3 regions of the Pantoea sp. X-Soil-TKNS-1211 genome follow, and region 3 is predicted to be linked to each of the others. Evidence: riboswitches for the same ligand, from Rfam matches in the RefSeq annotation. Region 3 holds a riboswitch; each other region holds the start of a gene.
The links. A riboswitch is a leader RNA that binds a small molecule or an ion and turns the genes downstream of it on or off. The one in region 3 is predicted to bind thiamine pyrophosphate.

Region 1: another riboswitch for thiamine pyrophosphate. It lies ahead of AC6I8W_RS22745 (FAD-dependent oxidoreductase); the one in region 3 lies ahead of thiC (phosphomethylpyrimidine synthase ThiC).
Region 2: another riboswitch for thiamine pyrophosphate. It lies ahead of thiM (hydroxyethylthiazole kinase); the one in region 3 lies ahead of thiC (phosphomethylpyrimidine synthase ThiC).

What each region holds. Positions count from the first base shown of each region.
Region 1 covers NZ_AP035954.1:505,418-511,334, forward strand. The annotation lists gene AC6I8W_RS22730 (HesA/MoeB/ThiF family protein) at 1-571, opposite strand, end outside; gene AC6I8W_RS22735 (thiazole synthase) at 574-1,341, opposite strand; gene thiS (sulfur carrier protein ThiS) at 1,344-1,541, opposite strand; gene AC6I8W_RS22745 (FAD-dependent oxidoreductase) at 1,525-2,469, opposite strand; TPP riboswitch at 2,597-2,716, opposite strand; gene AC6I8W_RS22750 (pirin family protein) at 3,186-3,911, opposite strand; gene AC6I8W_RS22755 (LysR family transcriptional regulator) at 4,035-4,910, shown strand; gene AC6I8W_RS22760 (ROK family protein) at 5,022-5,917, opposite strand, start outside.
Region 2 covers NZ_AP035953.1:2,948,533-2,954,449, reverse strand. The annotation lists gene AC6I8W_RS13990 (beta-N-acetylhexosaminidase) at 1-2,328, opposite strand, end outside; gene chiP (chitoporin ChiP) at 2,380-3,777, opposite strand; gene AC6I8W_RS13980 (DUF3606 domain-containing protein) at 4,268-4,456, shown strand; TPP riboswitch at 4,590-4,681, shown strand; gene thiM (hydroxyethylthiazole kinase) at 4,715-5,500, shown strand; gene thiD (bifunctional hydroxymethylpyrimidine kinase/phosphomethylpyrimidine kinase) at 5,497-5,917, shown strand, end outside.
Region 3 covers NZ_AP035953.1:271,735-277,651, forward strand. The annotation lists gene AC6I8W_RS01205 (aminotransferase-like domain-containing protein) at 1-918, shown strand, start outside; gene thiE (thiamine phosphate synthase) at 944-1,579, opposite strand; gene thiC (phosphomethylpyrimidine synthase ThiC) at 1,576-3,501, opposite strand; TPP riboswitch at 3,579-3,679, opposite strand; gene rsd (sigma D regulator) at 3,769-4,275, opposite strand; gene nudC (NAD(+) diphosphatase) at 4,339-5,112, shown strand; gene hemE (uroporphyrinogen decarboxylase) at 5,152-5,917, shown strand, end outside.

The DNA of each region.
Region 1 (5,917 bases), on a different replicon from region 3:
CCAACGCAGCGACCGCCGGTCCCATCACCCCTGCGGTGTTGCAGTTGGCGGCACTGCTGGGCAACTGTGGAAACACCGCGCGGTAGCTGGGTGCCGAGGCGCAAAATCCGCCGACGTAGCCCCGCCGTCCCAGCACCGACGCGCTGATCAACGGGATGCCCAATGGATGACAGGCATCCGACAGTTGATAGGTCACGGCGAAATTATCCGCAGCGTCAATCACCAGGTCGATGTTATGCAGCGCCTGCTGCACATTGCTGGCAGTTAACGGCAGCGGCAGCGGTTCCACGCGCACCTGCGGATTACGCCGCAGCAACGCGCGTTGCGCGCTGGTGACTTTGAGCTGCGCGACGTCCTGCATATCGAACAATGTCTGGCGGTGCAGGTTGTGCAGCGCCACGTCATCGTCGTCATACAGGCGGATATAGCCGACGCCCGCCCCCACCAGCAACGGCAACAGCGTGGAACCCAGTCCACCAGCACCCACCACCAGCACGCGCGCCTGGCTCAGTCGCTGCTGTCCCGGCTCGCCGATTTCCGGCAACATCATCTGACGTTGATAGCGATCCATCGTTACTGTCCTCCGCCAAACGTGGCGAGACCAAAGATCGGTGTGGAGGCGGCGGCCATATCGCGTTTCTCCATCAACCCTCCGTCACGTGCGGCTTGCCCCGCCTCGATAGCCTGGCGGAACGCCCCCGCCATACGCACCGGGTCACCCGCTTTCGCTACGGCGGTGTTGAGTAGAACCGCGTCGAAACCCAGCTCCATCGCCTGTGCTGCCTGCGATGGCGCACCGATACCGGCATCGATAATCAGCGGAATATCGCTGAACCAGGCACGCATCGCCCGTAGTCCATCAATGTTACGTAGCCCCTGGCCGGAGCCAATCGGCGCACCCCACGGCATCAGGACTTCGCAGCCCGCTTCCAGCAATTTTTCACCGACAATCAGATCTTCGGTGGTATACGGAAACACCTGAAATCCGTCGGCACACAGGATGCGGGCTGCCTCCACCAACGCGAAGGGATCGGGTTGCAGCGTGTCGGCATGGCCGATCACCTCCAGCTTGATCCACGGGGTGTTAAATAATTCACGCGCCATATAGGCCGTGGTTACTGCTTCCTGCACCGTGTGACATCCGGCGGTGTTGGGCAGCACGCGCAGATCCAACTGCGCCAGCAATTCACGAAAGGCAGCACCGGCTGTGCCTTCACGCCGCAGACTGACGGTAATGATTTCGCTACCCGCCGCCGCAATCGCCTGCTGTAAAATCGCAGGCGAGGGATAACCTGCGGTGCCGAGCAGAAAACGTGACTGGGGTTCAAAGCCATAAAACATGATTAGCCTCCCTGCATCGGTGATAGCACTTCCAATTGACAGCCTTCTGTCAGTTGCTGGCTGTCGTACTGGGATTTGGGAACAAAATTGCCATTGAAGGCAGTTGCCACGCAGGCGGCATCAATGTGCTGTTCGCGCAGCAGTTCGCTCAGGGTGCGAGCAGCAGTCAGCACCGGGCGGCCGTTAAGCTGAATATTCATGAAGTTGTTCCGAGGTTAAGCGCTGCATCAGTTGCTCCGCCATTAGCGGGGCCAGGAGGAAGCCGTGGCGGTACATACCGTTGAGGTAAAACGAGCCGTTTTGATAGTGGATTTCCGGCAGATTGGCCGGGTAGGCCGGACGCAAACCGCTGGCGCTTTCGATAATGCGCGCTTCGGCCAGCGCCGGATGGATGGCCCAGGCAGCGCTGAGCAGCTCCATCATGGCGCGGGCGCTGATCGGGCTGGCGTCATGGCTCTCGACCATGGTTGCACCGAGCATAAAATGACCCGCGCGACGCGGCACCAGATAGCAAGGAAAGCGCGGATGCAGCAGACGAATCGGGCGCGAGAAGCGCACCTCATCGCTATGCAAAATCAGCATTTCACCGCGCACCGCCCGCAGGCGTGGCAACGCCGCTGCCGCATGGATCCCACGACAGTCGATCACTTGCCCCGACGGTTTCCCGTGGTGAAAAGCCCCCCCGCGCTGCTGCAATTTCTCACGCATTTCGTTCAGCGCCAAACGGGGATCGAGATGCGCTTCGCGGGCAAAAAACAGGCCACGGGCAAAGCGTCCGGCGAGAGCCGGTTCCACTTCTGCCGGATCAATCCATTGATGTTGTTCGGTCATGCGCGCAAAGCGGTTCAGTTCCTGGCTATCACGCGGCGGAGCCACCACCAACGTGCCCTGATGTTCAACGCTGCTGACACGCTGCTGCCACCAGGTGGCGGAATGTTGACCAAGATCGATGACAGCACGCGGTGCGCTTTCTGCTTCGCACCAGGGCGCGAGCATGCCACCGGCAAACCACGAGGCGGGCTGCCGCGATTCATCGCTAATCACTTCAAGTTGTTCACCGCGTTCAGCGAGTAAGGTCGCTACGCACAGGCCCGCCACGCCGCTGCCTAATATCGACCAGCGACTCATAGCGGGTGTTCCGGAATACAACGGGGAGCATTCATATCGGCCTCTCAGTTTTCGCACTGAGACCCGGATACAGGAGGAGGGAAATGACACGCGCGACGGAAAAGCGTCCCGTTGTCAGACAGCCAAAATGGCAGGCTGTCAGTCTTCCTACGCCAGTATCAACTGGGTCAGGTTCAAAGGGTCGCTAAGCCGCGCAGTGCGCTTTTAGCCTCTCAGTCTCTTGGGCGAGACTCCCCCGACGCGTCTATTTGTATTGCAGCAGCCAGGCTTCGTCAAGTGTAAGACTGGCAACAAAGGCTAACCTTTAAAAATTCCCTGTTTCAGGATCACCCATTTTTCTCCACGATTTGCGCGTATCCTCCTCTCTTCATCCTGAAATCCGGCAGATAAAATATGTGTGCTGATTCAATCATTTCAGCCATTCTGGTGTGCGTGTTCGGCGTGATTATTTTATGGGTGGTGTTCTGCCCCTGAAGCATCAGGCAAACCAGGAATAGCGATGCCAGATGAGCAGCGGGATTTTGATATCATGCAACGACTGGCCTCTGCCGCGTTGTTGTTGTAAACATCGCACCTTACGGGTGGAGATTGCTGAAGGTCAAAACCCGCGCGATAAATCGCGCTGCTACGGATTGTGCGGGGAATGGAATGGGTTTAGCGGCACGATTTATCGCGCAATTGAAGAAGAAAGGAGGCCAACAGGCCTCCCATATTGTTTAACGCTGCGGATGATTCACTTCCAGCGGGCGCAGATCAAACAACAACACTTCCGCATCTTTGCCGTTGGCGAATTGCAGCGCGGTTTCGTTGCGTACGCGTGCGCCGTCCCCGGCGTTAAACACCACGCCGTTCACTTCAATGCTGCCACTCGCCACATGAATATAGGCATAGCGGTCGGCATCCAGCGCAAAGGTCTGCTGCTCGGCACCATCAAACAGTCCAGCATAGATGCGGATATCCTGACGGACACTGAGCGAACCGGCATCACCTGCCGGCGACACAATCAGACGCAACTGACCACGTTTGTCACCTTCTGCTACCGAAATCTGCTGGTAGCCAGGCTGGGTGCCACGTTCTGCCGGTACGATCCAGATTTGCAGGAAATGCACGCTTTCCGCTTTCGAGTGGTTAAACTCGCTATGCGTCACGCCACTACCGGCGCTCATCAGCTGCACGTCACCGGGGACAATTACCGAACCGGTGCCCATAGAGTCTTTATGCTCCAGCGCCCCTTCCAGCACATAAGAGATGATCTCCATGTTGCTGTGCGGGTGTGCACCAAAACCACGACCCGGTGCCACCTGGTCATCGTTAATCACCAGTAAATCCGAGAAACCAGTCTGTTTCGGGTCCCAATAGTTGGCAAACGAGAAAGTATGGCGTGAATGCAACCAGCCGTGGTCACCGAGGCCGCGCTGGGCTGACAATCTTTGTTCAATCATGGTCTGCTCCTCAAATTTGTTAGCGGAAGACGATTTCGCTTCCTGATGAGACTCAGTATACGTAAACTGAAACGCTCAACAATGCGTTACACTGACAATGACTGTCACCAATAAGTGGACAATATGCAGATAGATGACCTGCGCATTTATGTCGCCGTGATTAAAGCCGGCAACTTCACCGCTGCCGCCGAGCAGTTGATGCTGTCCAAGCAATACGTCAGCCGCCGCATCGCCGCGCTGGAGGAGTCACTGGGCGCGCGCTTACTTAATCGCAACACGCGCAAACTGTCGGTAACGGATAACGGCCAGCTGTTTGCCCGTCATGCGCAGCGCATTCTGGATGATGTACAGGAAGCGGAGTTGGCGGTATCGGGACGCCGTCAGGTACTCCAGGGAAGTTTTCGTCTTAGCGTACCGATGTCCTTTGGTATCAGCCATCTTTCACCCTATATCGCTGAATTCCTCAGCCTGCATCCCGCGTTGCAATTCCAGGTGGAACTGGCGGATCGCTATGTCGATATGATTGGCGAAGGTTTTGATATGGCAATTCGCATCGGCACCCTGCCCGACTCAACGTTGATTGCCAAAAAATTGGGTGAGTTTCGCCGGGTGATCTGCGCCAGCCCGCGCTATCTGCAAGGGGCCGACGCGCCACGCAAACCTGAAGATCTGCTCGATCACGCCTGCCTGCGCTATGGCCGAGAAAGTCAGACTGGCTGGGAACTGTTTCGGGGGGAACAACGTGAAGTGATTAACGTGCAGGGACCAATGGTCAGCAACAACGGGGAGATGCTGCGTGATGCCGCGATGGCCGGGTTGGGGCTGATTCTGTTACCCGAATTTATCGTCGCCCCGGCCCTTGCCAGTGGGGATTTAGTGACGGTGCTGGATGACTGGCATCCTTCCTCATTGAGCCTGAATGCGTTGTATCCACAGCATCGCCAGCGCAGCGAAGTCAACCGGATGTTTATGGCGTTTTTGCAGCAGAAGCTGGCTTAATCGTAGCTATATTCCGTAGCGGCGCGATTTATCGCGCGCCTTTGACATTATGATAGCGAACCGAATGCACGATAAATCGCGCCGCTACGAGTCAATACAAACTCACCTGTTTTATTTTGCCAACAGCGCCGCACCGCGCATGCCACCATCATGAGAAAAATGCCCCGGCACCACCAGCGGCTGGGCGCTGCGGCGTAACACGTAGCCTTGCACCACACTATCTAACGCCGCAATCAACGGCGTCACAGACGCCAGCCCGCCACCGACCACTACCACGGATGCACCGGTCATATTGATGCAGTAAGCGAGCGGCTGCCCCACCAGTTGCAGCCAGGCAGTGAGGGTTTTCTCCGCCAGCGTCTCCTGCTGTTGCCAGCGCGCGATAATATCGATACTGGTGGTCATTTCGCCATGCAAAACGCGATGCAGATTCTCCATCCCACGCGCGCCGCCCCAGCTATCCAGACAGCCTTTTTGCCCACAGGGGCAGGACAAACGCGGCAGACGATGCCACTCACCTGCAATCTCGACCTCAGTCAGGGTGATCGGGCCATGTCCCCACTCACCGGTTAAGCCATTTTGTCCGATGATGATGCGGCCATCAGCCACCAGACCGCCGCCCACACCCGAACCGAGGATGGCACCAAACACCACCTTGTGGCCTTTGCCCGCCCCCGTCAGGGCTTCTGCCAGGGTGAAACAATCGGCGTCGTTATGCACAATCACCGGGCGTTGCAATTCGACACCCAACTCTTGCGCCAGTTTGCGCTGATGAAAAGCCGGAATATTGCTGGCAAAGATTTCACCGCTATCCGGTGCCACAATTCCGGCGGTGGAGATTGCCACCGGACTGCTGGCGCTAAAATGCTGCTGATGCTGGTCGATCATGCTGCGAATCAGTCGAATAAACTCAGGCCAGGAGGTACTCGGCATTTTTTCCTGACAGAGCAGGGTCAGATCGCCGTCAGCACGCACCATCCCCAGTTTGATAAACGAACCACCTAAAT
Region 2 (5,917 bases), 1.7 Mb from region 3:
GCGGCCTTGCTGATAATCCAGCTCCCAGTTGGCGCGATGCCAGCCCCGCTCGGCCACCGATAACAGACGTGGAAAAATCATATATTCCATCTGCTGATCGGTACGTACGGTTTCACTCCACAACTGGGCAGAGAGGCCATATGCACCACCCCAGGGTTTCTCCGAGGTGGTGGCGAAAGCGTTGCCGTCGCGGTCAACCGAGGTTTCGGCATTTTGCGGTAGATTATCAGGTGCAAAACTGAACATCTTGCGCTCATCACTGAAACGGGTGCCCCAGTAATAGCCGCGTTCCAGCGGATTGACCTCATACGGGAAATCCATGTAGACGTAATCCGGATTGGAGATGATCACATCGTAATTTTTCTGCGTCCAGTCGTTGGCGCTATCGAATCCACCCCAGTACAGGGTATCCCAGAAATTCACGCGGGTGCGGGAAGTGGCAAAGGCCTGGGCGTTGGCCGCGTCTTTCAGTCCATCCTGCCATGCCTGCATCACCGGGATACCGTGCGCTTTCACCAACTGGCTGACCTCCAGCGCGAAGTGGCTCGGCAGATGTTCCAGATCCTGCACCTTGCCGGATTTCACCAGTGCCTGGCAAACCTGAGATTTCGCCCAGGGTTTATCCTCTTTGCTCTGGTCGAGAATGCCTTTACCGGTTTCCGGATTTTTGCTGTCGGTATAACCCGCGCCAAGGCGAATGTTTTTCGCTTCATCGCCGCCAAAATGCCAGGTGGTCAGCGGTTGGCCGGCTTCGCGATGCATCCGCTGGATCTCGCCGATCACCTTATCAACAAAACGCTGGGAAGAGTCGAGGCAAGGATTGAGATAACTGGTGCGATCGTACAGCTGTACTGACGTGGTGTTGGAGGTGTCTGTAGGGTCAACCAGGCGGAATTCGCTTGCCTCACGGGGTTTCCCTGCTTTCATCAGGGTGTTATAGCGTGCTTCCATGGCGATCACTGCGGCACGGGCATGGGCAGGCATATCAATTTCCGGGATGACCTCGATATTGCGTGCCTGGGCGTACCTCACGATGTCGATATAGTCGGCACGGCTGAAATAACCGCTGCCACTATTATCGCTAAATGGACCGGACCCCAGTTGCGGCACCAGGCAGCGTTGCTCGTCCAGATCGTGGCAGCGTTTACTGCCGACGTCGGTCAGCTCCGGCAGACCGGGGATTTCAATGCGCCACCCTTCATCGTCACTCAGATGGAAATGGAACTTGTTCATCTTCCATGCGGCCATCTGGTCCAGCATAGCCAGTACCGCTTCTTTACTGTGGAAGTTACGCGCGACATCGAGGAATGCGCCACGGTAGGCAAAGCGCGGCGCATCCTGTGCTTCCAGGGTGGCGATGACGGGTTTACCTTCAGCGGGCACCAGCGATAACAGCGACATCAGTCCATAGAAAACACCCGCAGCATCATAGCCGATAATATCGGTGCCACGTGGAGTGATGTTTAACTGATAAGCCCCCGACACCGCCTCCTCCCCTCCAAAGTGACGGGTCTCAATGTGTGTCGCTATGTCATAGCCTGTTGGATTCGACTTAATACCCAACAGGGCAAAGCGTTGCTGAACCGCTGCAGCCTGGTTCACCGTCAGGGCATCAAGCCGGAGGGTAACACCCTGGCTCAGATCGACATCAGCGGCATGGATTTTCACTGAGCGTGGTGTAGGCGTAATTTGCCCACGCAGCGAAGCCGCAGCCAGCAGGTTAATATCGGCATTTTTCTCAAAGCGACTGACTGGCTGCATCAGCACGTTTTTGTCTTCTGCGGTACGTTTCCATTGGTCGCCAAACGGCAGCACAAAATCAGTTAAATTTTCTGTGTTGGTGCTGGTGATAATCTTGGGTGATGCGCCTTCTGCGGTGACGTACCAGCGTGGCATCACATCGGTGATAAACAGCTGCCAGTATTCATTAACGATAGGAATCTCCACCGTTGCCCCGGCGGCAAAGCCGGTGAATTTGTCGGTGGGTTCCAGACGGGTTAAATCACCGACGATGTGCGTCATCTTAAACTGGTCGTTATCAACGCGCAGGGTCTCGTGCACGTTGCTCATATAAATTGCCCAGTTTTTGCTGGTAATCGCCGGGCCATGGTTAGTTAGCTTGATCGTTGCCCGGTTACACGATGCCCAGTCAGCGCCAAGCTGGGCGCAATCCACGCCGTGGCTGGCGGCCTGGTTATCCGTGACCTGGTACTGCACGCCAAACTGGCTGATTTGATCCACGACCTGTTGCTGGTTTTGTGGCACGGCACTACAGGCGGTGATGCCCATCATGCTGAGTGCCAGCAGGCTTAACTGAAACTTTTTCATGCGGTTATCCTTATGCATGGATGGCAAATGCGGGTGGCAGCCCACTCAGGGTCAGAAAATGGTAAAGGGTGCGATGACCATAAATTTGATGTCTTTCTCATCCTGAAAGATGTTGCCGTAGCCACCGCTGTAGCTGGGCAGGTTGCTGTGGTTGTCATATTGGGTGTAATGCAATTTAAACTGCGTACCTTTGGCGCGTGTTTCCTGCAAGGTGTACACCAGGTCAAGGCTCCAGGCGGATTCTGTCAGCCGCTGCTGCTGGTTGTATATGGGATTAGTGGAAGGCCTGGCATCCCAGCCATAAGCATAGGAGCCACCCGCTTGCCAGCCTGGCAATTGCCAGTTGCCGAGGTCTACCATCACACCGGCAAACACCGCTTTTTCGCCGTTGGCATTCCAGTCCGAACGTGAATCCCACCATACGTCCATACGGCCATTGGAGCTGGCGTAAGAGGGGGTCATACGTTGTAAAAAGAAGCCCTGATTACCTTCGGCTTTCACCCAAGTACCTTCCAGGCGGAAATCAAATGCACCAAGGGTATAGCCGAGCGTCATCGCCTGTAGCCAGGCTAAACCGTCATAGACGTTATTGACGTTGCCGGTGCCTCCACCTTCGCGATCCTGCGCACCATAAAATTGATAACTGGTGCGTAGCGGTGAACCCGCCAACGGCAGTTGATACGACGCTTTTGCGAAGTATTGGTCCATGTAATCAGCGGCCTGGCCGTACGCCCCCTCCAACACCAGGCTGTTTTTAAAATCGTACTTCGCGCCGAAAGATTGCAGCCACGGAATACTCGTGGTGCCGTCCGCTTTACGGAAGTTGTACATATGCTGATACCAGGGGGCTTTGTAATGATCGGTCCACATCCATGAGAAGGAGAGTGCTCCTGCATCATTAAAATCATAAGTAGTTCCGGCTTCCACTCCCCGATACGTTCCCGGCAGGAAGCTCCAGTGTGGTGCCAGTAGCGTCTGACCGGTGGGTTGCAGATAACCGGCACGCAGCCAGTAATCCTGCCATTGGGTTTTTAGCGCGGCTTTGTACAGGCTGACACCGCTTTTGTCGCCGGTCCATTTTTCATCCCAGCGGTTGCTGGCGTCACTGAAACCAATTTCGTTGGGTGCGGCCGGGCCGCCGTTAGTCAGCTCCAACGCACCAAAAGCAGCGAGGTCAAGACCGATAAAGTTTGCCAGGTAGCCAGACGAAAAATCGAGGCTGGCATTGCCTGTCGCATGATGCAGATTGGCATCATATTGGCCGTACTGACCGTGTTGTGGGTCCATCTCTTTACGATCACGCTGGCGTTGCCAGTAATAGAGGCCACCGGTGAGGGATGAATCATCAATGAAGCCTGCTGCCAGAGCTGGGGCGACAGGGACAAACGATGTGGCGAGCAACGTAGCCGCAATAGCTGAAGATAAAGACGTGCGCACAGTCCGATGCATAATGAATCCTCCGTGATAATTCCAGTTATGATGATGCGTATTTGTAACTGTTACTTCATGTAACCAGTGGTGAGATGCTATTTTTTGCGGCGCGAATTATCAATCTTGTTGAGTACGATTTATGATGCAGAACGCAAAATAAGAATTTTATTGTTTTATATCATATATTTATGTTTGTTGTTTTTTTGGTGATTATTTGTTGCTCAGTCATTAATCCTGCTGATTTACAAAAAAGGTAAGACAACGTTCAGCCATGAAGTGTGGTTGAAAAGTTTTACTCTGTTGTTCTTTGGTATAGTCACTATACCTTGATCTCATCAACCAATTTGGCTAGGATTTTTTCCGGTAGCCAGCATTGTGCTGGCTCCTGGACTTAAGCGGGAGGCGGTACGCTGTCATCGAACTACTAACGTCCTTCGGTAAAGCTAACCAGTTACTCTCCTTAAGAAGCGATAGTCATGTTTTCAGAATTAACCTCAGGAGCTGCAAAATGGCTGATGATTTAAAGAGAAAACAACCGGAAGACAAACGCTTTATTAGTCTCAGTGAAACCTGGGAAGTTGAGTATTGGACGCATACCCTGGAGGTCAGCGCGACACAATTACGCACTGCCGTTGCCAACGTAGGTAATGGCACTGAGAAAGTTAAGCAGTATCTGAATCAGTATCTGCGTAAATAAATTGCCTGTACCCGGTATCTGACTAACCCCGTTCTGCGGGGTTTTTTATTGCTGTAGGTCCGACGGTTTACAGTGCTGAGCAACTCCCTTATGATCCGGTGAGCGACCTGCACGATGGGTACGTTAACGATTTATCAATGACTAGGGGTGCCGTTCACGGCTGAGAAATACCCTTCGAACCTGATCTGGATTAATGCCAGCGTAGGGAAGTCAGATGCCTGACCGCATTCGCCTTCTTGATCGCCGGTTGGGAGCCTTATGAAACAACCTGACCTTCTTTCCCCCGCGCAGCTCGCGCAATCGCTTCAATTACTTCATCAGCATGCACCGTTAGTGCACTGCATGACCAATGACGTGGTGCAGACCTTTACCGCCAATGTGTTGTTGGCGCTGCGGGCCTCACCTGCCATGGTGATCGACGCTGACGAGGCCGCGCAGTTCAGCAGTTTTGCCGATGCGCTGCTGATTAACGTTGGCACCCTGACACGCGAGCGCAGCATCGCCATGCTGGCTGCGGTTGAGGTGGCAAATCGTGCCGCTACCCCCTGGACGCTCGACCCGGTCGCAGTCGGTGCATTAACCCTGCGCACCGAATTTTGCCAGCAACTATTAAATCAGCAACCGGCGGCGATTCGTGGCAATGCGTCGGAGATCCTTGCCCTCGCGAATCAGGCGGCAGGCGGGCGTGGTGTGGACAGTGTGCATCAGGCCGATGCCGCGATCAGTGCCGCACAACAACTGGCACGTGAATACCACAGCATTGTGGCGGTCACCGGAGAAGTGGATTACGTCACCGATGGCCAGCAAACTTTTGCCATCCCCGGTGGTAGTCCGCTGATGACACGCGTGGTGGGGACAGGCTGCGCGTTGTCGGCAGTGGTAGCGGCGTTTGCCAGCCTGCCGGGAGAACGTCTGCAACATGTGGCGGCCGCCTGTCGTGTCATGTCGCTGGCTGGCGAAAGGGCGGCGCGTCAGGCGCCGGGGCCAGGCAGCTTTGTGGCCGCTTTTCTTGATGCGTTGTGGACGCTGGAGGTGGCACCATGAAACGCATCAACGCGTTGACCATTGCCGGAACCGATCCGAGCGGTGGCGCAGGGATTCAGGCTGATCTCAAAGCTTTCTCCGCGCTGGGCGCCTACGGCACCAGCGTGATCACTGCGCTGGTGGCCCAGAATACCTGTGGCGTGCAGTCGGTCTATCGTATCGAACCTGATTTTGTCGGGGCGCAGCTGGATTCGGTACTCGACGATGTGCGTATCGACAGCGCGAAAATCGGCATGCTGGCGGAAACGGCGGTGGTGGAAATTGTTGCTGACAAGCTGAAGCGTGCCAGCCTGCCGTTCGTGGTTTTGGATACCGTGATGATTGCGAAAAGTGGTGATGCTTTGTTGTCACCCGACGCTATCGCCAGTCTGCGCGAGCTGTTGTTGCCACAGGTTTCGCTGATCACGCCAAACTTGC
Region 3 (5,917 bases):
CGTGCCGTTTGCGAGCCTGGCGACATCATCGCAGTGGAATCACCCACTTTCCACGGCACCATGCAAACGTTGCGCGGCTTTGGCATTCGCGCGATTGAAATCCCGACCGACTCGGTGACTGGCATCAGCCTTGAAGCGCTGGAGCTGGCGTTCGAGCAGTGGCCGATTAAAGCGGTAGTAGTGGTGCCCAATTGTAATAACCCGCTGGGTTTTATCATGCCGGAAGCGCGTAAACGGGCGCTGCTGACGCTGGCGCAACGCTTTGATGCCGCGATTATTGAAGATGATGTTTATGGTGAGCTGGCGTGGGAATATCCGCGTCCCCTCAGTATTAAGTCGCTGGATATGGATGGCCGTGTGCTGTTGTGTAGCTCGTTTTCCAAAACGCTTTCACCCGGCCTGCGTGTCGGCTGGGTAGCACCGGGACGTTACCGCGAACGGGTGCTGCACATGAAATATATCGGCACCGGTTCATCCGCGACTGTGACGCAGCACGTGGTAGCGGAGTTCATTCGTCTTGGTCATTATGGACCGCACCTGCGCCGCATGCGCCAAGTTTATCAACGTAATTATGAGACCTTTAGCTGCTGGGTGCGCCACTATTTCCCGTGCGGGATTTGCGTATCACGGCCGCAGGGGGGCTTTCTGATGTGGATTGAACTACCGGAAGCCTTCGATGCGGTACGCCTGAATACGGAGCTGCGTGCGTCGAAAATTCAGGTGGCGGTTGGCTCGCTATTTTCTGCCTCGGGCAAGTATCGTAACTGCCTGCGTCTCAACTATGCGCTGCCGATCACCGATGCCACCGAACAAGCGATAGCGCTGGTGGGTGCTGCGGTCGAACGCGCAATGATGGCCTGTAGCGGCGCGATTAATCGCGCGGATTTTCCTGGCATCGAGCAAGAAATGGCGCGATAAATCGCGCCGCTACGCCAACAGGGTTTTACGCCGTGACTGTCGGTTCCGCCAGCGCCAGCAACTCATGCGTAGCCGCCAGCCAGTCTGGTGCCTGGGTGATGGCGCTCACCACCGCGATGCTACCTACGCCGGTAGCCAGCACTTCAGGCGCACGCGCCAGTGAAATACCGCCAATGGCTACCGTCGAAATACCCTGCAAACGCTCCAGATGACGTTTCAACTCAGCAATGCCTTGTGGCTCAGACGGCATCTCTTTAGTTTGTGTCGCGAAAATATGCCCCAAGGCGATATACGAGGGGAGCAGCGTCAGCGCCCGATCCAGTTCGGCATCATCATGGGTGGATAAGCCGAGGCGTAAACCTGCCTGGCGAATCGCCTCCAGATCGGCTACATCAAGATCTTCTTGTCCAAGATGGACACCATAAGCGTTATAGCGAATCGCTAAGCGCCAGTAATCATTGATAAACAGGCGAGCACGATACTTTTTGCCGAGTGCGATAGCATCACGCACCGCCTCTTCGACTTCATGGTCTTCGCAATCTTTAATTCGTAGCTGAATGGTGCGTACACCCGCTTCCAGCAAACGGGCAATCCACTCAACGCTATCGACAACCGGATACAGCCCTAAACGCGGGGCGGTACTGGGGAAGGGGGCGGTCATACATTTTCCTCTTTCAGGGCATCGACGGCATGATACAGCTCACCGCCACGGCTGCGGAAGGCATCGGACATCTGCGCCATGCCAATTTCAATCGGCTGGGCTTCAGCCTGTTGGCGGGCGGCAAACTCACGCACTTCCTGGGTGATTTTCATGGAGCAGAATTTCGGGCCACACATGGAGCAGAAATGCGCCACTTTGCCCGACTCCTGCGGTAGCGTTTCGTCGTGATAAGCGCGGGCGGTGTGCGGATCCAGTGCGAGGTTGAACTGATCTTCCCAGCGGAACTCGAATCGCGCTTTCGACATGGCGTTATCACGGATCTGAGCGCCGGGATGGCCTTTCGCCAGATCGGCAGCATGTGCCGCAATTTTATAGGTGATCAGCCCCTGCTTCACATCTTCCTTATTGGGCAGACCCAGATGCTCTTTGGGGGTGACGTAGCACAGCATCGCGCAGCCGAACCAGCCAATCATCGCAGCACCAATGCCGGAAGTGAAATGATCGTAGCCGGGGGCGATATCGGTGGTCAGCGGGCCAAGGGTATAGAAGGGGGCTTCGTGGCAATGTTCCAGCTGCTCGGTCATATTGCGGCGAATCATCTGCATCGGCACATGGCCCGGACCTTCGATCATCACCTGCACATCATATTCCCAGGCCAGTTTTGTCAGTTCACCTAGCGTGTGCAACTCAGCAAATTGCGCTGTATCGTTGGCATCCTGAATCGAACCCGGACGCAGCCCATCCCCCAGCGACAGCGCAACATCATAGGCAGCGCAGATCTCACAAATCTCACGAAAGTGCAGGTACAGGAAGCTTTCCTGATGATGCGACAGGCACCACTTCGCCATGATCGAACCGCCACGCGAAACGATGCCGGTCAGACGCTTCGCCGTCATCGGCACATAACGCAGCAGCACACCGGCGTGGATGGTGAAGTAGTCCACGCCTTGCTCGGCCTGCTCCAGCAAGGTGTCACGGAAGATCTCCCAATTCAAATCTTCCGCAATGCCGTTCACTTTCTCCAGCGCCTGATAAATCGGTACGGTGCCAATCGGCACCGGGCTGTTACGCAAAATCCACTCACGTGTTTCGTGAATATAACGGCCCGTCGAGAGGTCCATCACCGTGTCGGCTCCCCAGCGTGTTGACCACACCAGCTTTTCCACTTCCTCTTCAATCGAGGAGCTGACCGCCGAGTTGCCGATGTTGGCATTCACTTTAACCAGAAAGTTGCGGCCAATGATCATCGGCTCAGATTCAGGGTGGTTGATGTTGGACGGGATGATGGCACGCCCTGCGGCGACTTCCTGGCGCACAAATTCAGCGGTGATATCCTCCGGCAGGTGCGCGCCAAAACTGTGGCCTGGATGCTGTTGCAGCAATACCTCGCCACGGATACGCTCGCGTCCCATATTTTCACGCAACGCAATAAACTCCATTTCGGGGGTAATGATGCCCTGACGTGCATAGTGAAGTTGGGTGACGCAGCGACCGGATTTGGCGCGTCGCGGCTGGGGCAAATGTTCAAACCGCAGGTGATCCAGCCCCTCATCCGCCAGGCGCTGCTGAGTATAGTCGGAGCTGAGTTGGTCGATGGTTTCACTGTCCCCGCGTTCAGCGATCCACTCCGCACGCAGTTTGGCCAGTCCTTGATGGACATCAATCGTTGCTTGCGGATCGCCGTAAGCGCCCGCCGTGTCGTACACCGGCACCGGCTCGTTGGTTTCGTATTGCGGATTGTCTTTGCTGCCGCCGATCAGGGTCGGACTAAGCTGAATCTCCCGCATCGGTACGCGAATATCAGCACGGCTGCCGGTGATCCAGATGCGTGTTGAGTTTGGGAAAGCGGTGCCTTGTAGGGAATCAATAAATTCTTGCGCCTGGGCGCGTTGTTCACGACGAGACGTTTTTGCGACAGACATAGCAAGTTTCCTGTAAATGATGGAAGTTGCTTGTCCGGAGTCCGGAAGGAGTAACAGAAACGGCGCACGCACCGACTGTGATATTTACTCTTGTTCCCTTCGCAGGTACTAACCTGATCAGGTTCCGCGGATCCCGAATTAACGGTCTCAGCCCAAGTGGGCACTCCGACAAGAAAATAGTTACGGTGTTAAACCGTAAAACAGATAAAGCCCTCGTAGCATAGAAGGGCTTTTTACGAATAACAAGTCTTTTACAAATGCAGGATTCTACGCAGGACGGGCAATGATGCTTTCATTTGCCACCGGCGTGCGTGCCAGCTGATTATCCCACGCCAGATGCACCAGCTTGTCTTCCAGCGTGAAACGTGACTCCAGCACTTCCCCCACTTCAGACAAGGCTTGCTGAAAGGTGGCGCAGTTATCATCGGTGATGGCCTGTTGCAGATGACCGTCATACAGCTGCATCATTCGTTCGGTATTCGCCTCCAGTAGCGGATAAATCTGTGCGGCGGCAATTAGGGGGCTGTCACCCTGCATCTCATTGATAATCCGCTCATAAATACTGAAATGACCAACGGAAAGATAATCCACCAGGTTGTGGCAAAACGCATCCAACGCCTGCTCATCAAGGGCGCTTAAGGCGTCTTTTTTTGGCTTCATGCCAATCAACTGATAATAGTTAACCAGCAGCTGACGACGCGCGTGTAGCCATGAATCGACCAATTCGTTACCGCGGCCTACACGCTCGGTCAGGTCGTCTAACTGAGTAAGCATACGAGGCTCCATGTGGGTTATAGTGGTTCATTCCGCGAATAGACGCTAAGGATGACGATTTAAATGCAACGTGAGATCTCAAGCGTAGACGCTGGCTGGTGGATTGTCAGCTATGAACAAAAACTTTGGCTGCCGCAGGGTGAGTTGCCGCACGGTGTTGCAGAACAGTATGGCCTGACAGGCAGCAGCGGCATGGTGATTGGCGAATGGCAGGGTGAAAATGTCTGGCTGATCCGTGAGGCACGTCCTGACAATATGGGTTCAGTTCGGCAGTTGATCGACGAAGATGTCGGCCTGTTTCAGCTCGCCGGACGTGGCGTGCAACTGGCGGAGTTCTATCGTTCACATCGCTGGTGCGGTTATTGCGGCCACGAAATGCACCTGAGCAAACGTGAGTTCGCTTGCCTGTGCGGCCACTGCCGTGAACGGTACTATCCGCAAATCGCGCCCTGCATCATTGTGGCGATCCGACGCGGTGATGAGATCCTGCTGGCGAACCACGCGAAGCATCGCAACAACGTCTACACCGTGCTGGCCGGTTTTGTTGAGGTGGGGGAAACCCTCGAACAAGCGGTGGCGCGCGAAGTGATGGAAGAGAGCAACGTGCGGGTGAAAAACGTACGCTATGTCACCTCACAACCCTGGCCGTTTCCTCATTCGCTGATGATGGCTTATATGGCGGAATACGAGGGAGGCGAGCTACAGCATGACGGCAAAGAGCTGCTGGATGCCGGCTGGTTCCGCTACGATGCGTTACCCTTATTACCGCCCCCAGGCACCGTGGCGCGACGCCTGATTGAAGATACCGTTGCCCAGTGTCGCGCCAGCGCGATGTGAAAATGCTACACTGGCTTCCTGCCAGTGAGAGAGCCAATTATGAGTGAACTGAAGAACGATCGTTATCTACGCGCCCTGTTACGTCAACCGGTGGATGTCACCCCGGTGTGGATGATGCGACAAGCCGGGCGTTATCTGCCGGAATATAAAGCCACGCGCGCTCAGGCCGGTGACTTTATGTCGCTGTGTAAAAATGCTGAGCTGGCGTGCGAAGTCACGCTGCAACCGCTGCGCCGCTATGCGCTGGATGCGGCTATCCTCTTCAGCGATATCCTCACCATCCCGGATGCCATGGGGCTGGGCCTGTACTTTGAAACTGGGGAAGGTCCACGTTTCTCTAATCCCATTACCTGCCGCGCCGATGTCGACAAACTGCCGGTGCCTGATCCTGAGCAAGAGCTGGGTTATGTGATGAATGCGGTGCGTACCATCCGTCATAACCTGAAAGGTGAAGTGCCGTTGATCGGTTTCTCCGGTAGCCCGTGGACGCTGGCAACTTATATGGTTGAAGGCGGCAGTAGCAAAGCCTTCACCAAAATCAAAAAGATGATGTACGCCGAGCCGCAGACGCTGCATGCGTTGCTGGATAAACTGGCCGATAGCGTGATCCTCTATCTGAATGCGCAGATCAAAGCCGGTGCACAATCGATCATGGTGTTTGACACCTGGGGCGGTGTGCTGACCGGGCGTGATTATCGTGAGTTCTCGCTTTACTACATGCACAAAATTGTCGATAGCGTACTGCACGAGAGCGAAGGCCGTCGCGTGCCGATCACCCTGTTCACCAAAGGGGGCGGCCAGTGGC